Regions from separate parts of the Paenibacillus sp. JJ1683 genome, predicted to be linked through region 3. Evidence: riboswitches for the same ligand, from Rfam matches in the RefSeq annotation. Region 3 holds a riboswitch; each other region holds the start of a gene.
What was found. A riboswitch is a leader RNA that binds a small molecule or an ion and turns the genes downstream of it on or off. The one in region 3 is predicted to bind cobalamin.

Region 1 (2,267 bases), 2.0 Mb from region 3:
AGGGCCAGTCCTTTGCTCAAATCTATTGCAGTGACTTGATGCGATGTCGCCAGACCTTGCAGATCATTTTGCCGGAGTCAGCATTGACGACTGAACGTTCCCTATCTGCTATGCCTCCTATCATGGAGCCACGTCTGCGAGAACTTCACTTTGGCGAGTGGGATGGAAAAACGTATGACATGCTTAAGGATGTGGCGTTGTATCGCGCTTGGATTGATGAGCCACAGCGAATCACCCCGCCTGGAGGAGAGTCCTGGGTACATTTTGTGAACCGTCTGCGCGAATTCCGTGACTCTCTGTTTGCGTGGCGCATTGCTTTGGAGGTTCAGCCAATAGAGTCGAATGCTGCACCGCCCTCTGTTTTGGTTGTCACGCATGGTGGAGTAATTCGCCAATTGGTTTGTATGCTGATACCAGGTCATGATTTTTGGAGTCTGAATCCAAAACCGGGAGAAGCGATTAGGTTTCAGTTAAGGCTGGCAGGACTGCACAATTGTATAGCAAAATTGCTTTTTCACTAGGGTAGTTGTGGCGAATCAAGCAGCTGTTTGGGTTGTAAGCTAACTCTTTTTAACCTATAATCATCAAGTAAAAGAACGGCTTGACTACACTACATCAAATATCCAGCAGACGAGGTCGGCGCCGTGTGAGGGAACTTGCTTTTCTTCATTGCGCTGTTAAAAGGGAAGTCGGTGTGAGTCCGACGCGGTCCCGCCACTGTAAATGGAAACATGCTCATTAGCCCTGTTACATGTGCCGCCAAGCATGTGAAAGAATATCAGGGCATGCCTCTTCCATAAGTCAGGATACCTGCCCGTCCGCCTGTCACCATAATCCTTCGAGGAAAGGATGACGTGTTCGCAGTGACTGTCCATGCGGAAAGAAGCTGCCCGCCTGCGCACGATCTGTGCTAACGTGACCCCTGTATCCTGATATGAGGATGCGGGGGTTTTTGATAGGAAAAGAAGGCTGGAATGAGGAAAATATCGGATGATGTTCAAGTAACGCTCTTAACGATTTTTGTATGAAGGGGTGCAAATCATGGCAGGCAAAAAAATAAAGGTATGGACAACAGGTCTATTGGCGCTGATATTGGCAGTTGTGCTGAGTGCATGTGGCGCGAATGGAAAAAATGTAGAAAATAAAGAGGGCCAAGCTTCTTCACAGCAGCCGGGACAGACCGTAACCGCACAAGAGCCTCCGGGCAAAACGGTTTACCCGCTAACGGTTAAGGATGCAACAGGACAGGAATTTACATTTAAAAAGGCACCGGACAAGATCGTTTCCGTCTCCCCGGCAGAAACCGAGGCGTTGTTCGCTATCGGATTGGATAAGGAAATTGTTGGTGTATCCGACTACTCTGATTACCCGGAGGCAGCTACGAAAAAGCCTAAAGTGGGCGGTATTATGAAACCGAACGAAGAGGCGATCATTGCTGCGAACCCTGATGTCGTTTTTGCAGGAATTTCACTTAGTGAACAGGCTACGACTAAGCTGCGTGACATGGGAATTATGATTTTTAAAACGGAACCGAAGACCGTTGAAGATGTCATAGCTAACATCGAATTGTATGGGAAAATCACCGATCATCAGAAAGAAGCGAGAGCGGTGACCGACAAGATGAGAGCAGATGTAGCGGAAGTGAAAGAAGGAGTTAAAAATATCGGCAAAGGGCAGAAGCTACGGGTATACGTCGAATTTTCACCAGGCTGGACAGTGGGTAAAGGCGAGTTTATGGACGAACTGATCACATTGACGGGCGGCGAAAACGTGGGTGCCACGCAGAAGGGCTGGTACCAAATCAGTGAGGAAAATATTATAGCTGCCAACCCTGACGTGATTTTATACAGCAAAAGTGTGAAGGATGACAAAACAGGCCAGTCCCTCGGCGATATCATAAAAGCTCGTAGTGGATGGGATCAAATATCGGCTGTTCGTAACAATCGTGTATTTGCCGTGGATGATAATTTGATTAGCCGTCCAGGTCCACGCGTAACAGAAGGACTCAAGGAAGTAGCCAAGGGCGTGTACCCTGAAATTTTCAAATGAATCGTAGACTGATCGGTTTTGGGGGGACTGGTCTTGTCTTGCTGCTGCTGACGCTGCTGCTCTGTCTTGGCATCGGCTCGGTCAGTCTTCCGGTCAGCCAGATCACAGGTATTTTGATCAACCACCTACCGTGGTTAGGTGATACGTTTACACCGGATTGGAATACATCTGCAGAGCAGATTATTTTGAAGGTCAGACTGCCACGGGTGTTACTGGGA
Region 2 (2,267 bases), 200 kb from region 3:
GGGCCGTGAGCATGCTGTACATAGCAAAATCCCAATCATTTTTGGTCAATGCCTCGTCGATATTTTCCACCTTGCGAATCTTGACCTGGATTCCCTCATTCAGCAATTGGCTCTGAATCACCTCAGCCATGACGGATAGCTCTGGACGCTGAGGGAAGGTCAGCAGCGTAACCTCGAATGGCTTACCCTGCTTGGTCCACGTACCTTGGGCATCCTTCTGCCAGCCATCCTTCGTCAACAACTGCTCCGCCGTTCCGTCCAATGCTTTGCGCTCAATCTTACCGAAGGGAAGAATGCTCGGAAACGGGCTGCTTGCTTCCGTACCGAAGCCTCTCATGACGGCGCTCACAATGGATGCGCGCGGAATCAGACTGTCCACCACCTTACGGTTGGTTGCATCCTTGAACACAGGTGATTCCATGTTGTACACAATCATATGGGTGCGCAAGGATGGAGCCGACAGCACTTGTAGCTTGTCGTTCTTTTTTAATACCTCTGCGTTATCTACCGGAATATCCGTCGCTACATCCACCTCACCAGATTGCAACGCCATCAGGCGCGAATTACCGTCCGTAATGAATTTCATCATCGCTTCGGCCAAGCGCGCCTTTTCGCCCCAGTATCCGTCATAACGCTCGACGACCAAGGATTGATCCTTGTTGAAGGCTTTGATTTTAAAAGCACCTGTCATTGCAGGGTAGCTTTGCTCATCTTTCATGGATGCCACATCCAGTACAATCGTTGACGGATCAGCCAAATTGGATACCAGCGCTGCATTCGGCTGGTTTGTCGTAATTTTCAGCGTCAGCGGACCAGTTACATCAATGGACTTCACATCCAGTAAATCCTTCGCCAGATGGCTTTTTTCGATTGAGCGCAGCAAAGATGCTTTTACACTTACTGCATCCATGCTCTTTCCATTATGAAACGTGACCTTATCCTGCACGCTGAACGACCACACATTAGGACTATCATGCTTCCACTCCTTGGCTAGCCAAGCCACAGGCTCCAGCTTTTCATTCAAACGAATGAGTGTCTCACCGGCACCGGAACGCATCACATCCCAGCTATTGTCTCCATGCGGATCGACGCCTGACGGTTTCCACGTATACGCCATCACCAGCTTTTTATCTGCTTGAGTCTGTTGTGCAGACGTGTTCTCACCCTTGCCCGAGCTATCCTCTGTCTTCGTGGCTGCGCCACATCCCGAAAGAGTCATAACTGCCATCAGCAGCAGCAATCCTGTACATATGAACCATGAACGCCTATTACGATTGCCTATCATCCCACATTTCCCCCTCTATCTTGTAAAATCGTATAAACCTAACACAAAACGCGAAAAAGCATTCCCGACCACCTGATCAGCAGTCAGAAATGCTTTCATTATAAAATGTCAAAACTCACCTCAAAGCCAGCTCCAAAAACATAGAAGGGATCAGATCGGTTTCAGACATTCCGTATGCAGCACGCCTAACCACCTCCCCAGCATCCCGTGGGTCTGACAGTGATGTCAAAACAGGCAGGTCTCCTGACTCCAAGCGTATCTTTCAGGCCTTCCCGGTTCCTCACAGTTCCAGTGGCTTGTTCTGAAAGCTCCAGCAGTACCCTGCTGATGCCTGTATACAGTGGCGGGTCCGTGTCGGAATCTACCGAACTTCCCTTTTAAGTGAACACGCTCAACAACTATCTACATCGTCTCTACGAAACTTCGTATATAGAGTTGTCCGGCTCACACCTGTTTTCTTCCTTTATTCCTTTTTATTACGATTTAGGATTATCTTATTTTGTTGCTACTGGCTTGTCAACAAATGTTGCGTAATAATTTAAATTTGAATGATATAGTGTGAATCAAGACCAAGGCTATTCATTGCTTGCGCGCAATTGAAGGTTGTCTTTAACGTTGCGTGCACGCAATTCACGTGTTAAAATTAGGTATAGAGATAACCACCGTATCCGTATACTAAAAAGAGCCTTCGCCGCTCCAACGGCAAAGACTCTTAGGACTTGAATGGCTGTGGATCACCACCACGGCGCGCTGCATAACTGAATGTTAATGCGAACGAAACCCACCATTAGGGGCCAACCTAATTACGCGGTGGGTTTTCGCTTGTTCCGAAATTTCCGACGCAGCCAGCGATAAAGCTTACGAATACTAAACACCAGGCTTAGTAACGTAACCATCCAACGCAGCACATCATAGCACGACACAAGGTTGACCATCGGCTTCACCCCCTTTCGGGAAGCTGCGCCGTGGTCCGAAAACATCC
Region 3 (2,267 bases):
GCTCAAGCTTGGCAAGTGCGGATGGATCATGCTTACCAAGTGCAGCCGTCAAGACTGCGATTTCATCCAGCTTTTCATCGGCAAAGGCTAGTGCATGCACCAGCTCTCGGTCCAGCTTGTGCTCTGCTTCCAGACTGACCGGCACATGCAGCAGACTGCACGATGGCTGCACGATAAGCTGTTCTGCATTGATTTGTTCTGCTAACTGGCCCAACAGCGCAGCCACGGCATTCAGGTCGCTGCGCCATATATTGCGCCCATCAATGACACCAGCACCCAGCGTTTTCCCTTTGGGGAAGCCATGTCGCGATATATGCTGGAGATTTTCGCCATCATCATAGACAAAATCAAGACCCAGTCCCTGGACCGGAAGTTCAGTCAGACGCTCATAATGATCTAGGCTACCAAAGTAGGTTTGCAGCATGATGTTTAAGGAGGGAGCAGCTTGGGTCAAAGCTTCATAGACCTCCTGAATAATATCCAGATCCTCTACTGGGAATGAGGTGGTCAGGACAGGTTCATCGATTTGGACCCATTGTACGCCTTCTGCTGCTAGTTCGGACAGGACTCGGGCGTATAAAGGCAGGAAGGTTCGTATAATAGAGGCCAGATCCTTACGATCATAGCCTTTGGATAAAACAACAAATGAGTAGGGACCGATGAGAACCGGTTTACCGTCAATACCTAGCTCCTGCTTTGCTTCACGATAAGCGAGTAAGGGCTTATTTTCAGTGAGCACTGGAGCCGCATTTTCCAATTCGGGAACGATGTAGTGGTAATTGGTATTCATCCATTTGGTCATTTCGCTGGCGGTAGCTCCCTTCTGCCCACGTGCCATCCCGAAATACACAGACAGAGGAACCGGACCTGTAGGACGATAGTTGAACCGTTCGGGTACGAGACCGAACATCACAGATGTATCCAGCACATGATCGTAATAGGAAAAGTCTCCGACAGGAATGCGATCAATCCCTTTGTCACGTTGCTTGCTCAGATGCTCCAGACGCAATCTTTTCATCTCACTATGCAGTTCACTTTCGTTAATACTACCCTGCCAGAAGCGCTCCAGTGCTTTCTTCCATTCCCGGTTCCCGCCGATACGCGGATATCCCAGATTACTGCTAGTCAAACCGGACAATGTAGATCGTTCGTTAATGGACATGTAGGTTTCCTCCTAAGTGGTAGCCAGTTTATTTTTACGTACCAAAAAAGGCATTCTGTCCCCAAGGCTAAAAATAAGTAGGGGAAAGAATGCCTCCGCGATTAAAATTCAAAAATACGGCGACTGCTCTTAACACCTCCCTATCTTCCGTAGGTACTGCGATGTTGTTAAAATAGGCAGGTCTCCTGACTTACGGATCATGACGTTCAGCATCCCTTCCCGGTCTGTGGACCAGTGGGTGTATGAGCAGCTGAACATTCCCCGTTTACAGTGGCGGGACCGTCCCGGATTTGCACCGGCTTCCCTTTTAAGTCTGATCTGAATAGAAAAGACACCTATTTCCAAACTATAAGATTAAGGTATGACGAATAATTATGCACTCGTATACTTGTTCACCATCATAAGTGAAACTCACAGGATGTGCAATAGAAACAGTAATAGAAACTGGAGTGGAATCTGTTAGTTATATGCAAAAAAGACAAGCCCAACCCATCGTGGGGGACTTGTCTTTGGTATAGCATCTTGCTAAATAGAACATCGCCTTTAAGCTAATGAAACGGTGTAACCTGCTTGAGTACTGGCTTTCACATCTATCAGGCGCTGATTACGGCTGCCCCGAAAGGGGAGGGTCAGATCTTTTTGCTGTTCAACAAAACGGCCATCTACAATCACGTCACACAATAGCGCCAGCTCCTGTCGCTCCTGATCCATGAACAGATCTTCGTAGACAAAGCCTGTGTAGGCCCAGACGGTTCGGTCGGGACAAGCCGCGCGGAAGTCACGTACAAATTGCGAGCATTCTGCTGCTGAGAAAAAAGGGTCTCCCCCGCAGAGAGTCAATCCGTCCAACAGCGGATTATCCATGATATCACGGATGACCTCCTGTTGACGCTCGGGCGTGAATGGCTCCCCTGCGCGGAAGTTCCACGAAGCTGGATTAAAGCAGCCGGGACAGGCATGGCGGCAACCACTAATGAATACGACGGTGCGCAGGCCGTATCCTTCATTCAGAGATTCTGGAATATAGCCGCACAAATTCACTTATGCTTCACCCGGTCGCGAACTTCCGCTTGCTTGGCAGCATTAAAACGAACGGTATAATCAC

Region 1: linked by a shared signal. The riboswitch ahead of ACUC6J_RS06740 (ABC transporter substrate-binding protein) and the one ahead of metE (5-methyltetrahydropteroyltriglutamate--homocysteine S-methyltransferase) in region 3 are both predicted to bind cobalamin.
Region 2: linked by a shared signal. The riboswitch ahead of ACUC6J_RS24095 (ABC transporter substrate-binding protein) and the one ahead of metE (5-methyltetrahydropteroyltriglutamate--homocysteine S-methyltransferase) in region 3 are both predicted to bind cobalamin.

The regions. Positions count from the first base shown of each region.
Region 1 is NZ_CM129820.1:1,580,607-1,582,873, forward strand. Features, by position in the region: gene ACUC6J_RS06735 (histidine phosphatase family protein) at 1-521, shown strand, start outside; cobalamin riboswitch at 617-832, shown strand; gene ACUC6J_RS06740 (ABC transporter substrate-binding protein) at 1,042-2,049, shown strand; gene ACUC6J_RS06745 (FecCD family ABC transporter permease) at 2,046-2,267, shown strand, end outside.
Region 2 is NZ_CM129820.1:5,583,571-5,585,837, forward strand. Features, by position in the region: gene ACUC6J_RS24095 (ABC transporter substrate-binding protein) at 1-1,285, opposite strand, end outside; cobalamin riboswitch at 1,502-1,706, opposite strand; gene ACUC6J_RS24100 (hypothetical protein) at 2,089-2,220, opposite strand.
Region 3 is NZ_CM129820.1:5,380,517-5,382,783, reverse strand. Features, by position in the region: gene metE (5-methyltetrahydropteroyltriglutamate--homocysteine S-methyltransferase) at 1-1,162, opposite strand, end outside; cobalamin riboswitch at 1,321-1,516, opposite strand; gene nrdG (anaerobic ribonucleoside-triphosphate reductase activating protein) at 1,706-2,203, opposite strand; gene ACUC6J_RS23180 (anaerobic ribonucleoside triphosphate reductase) at 2,200-2,267, opposite strand, start outside.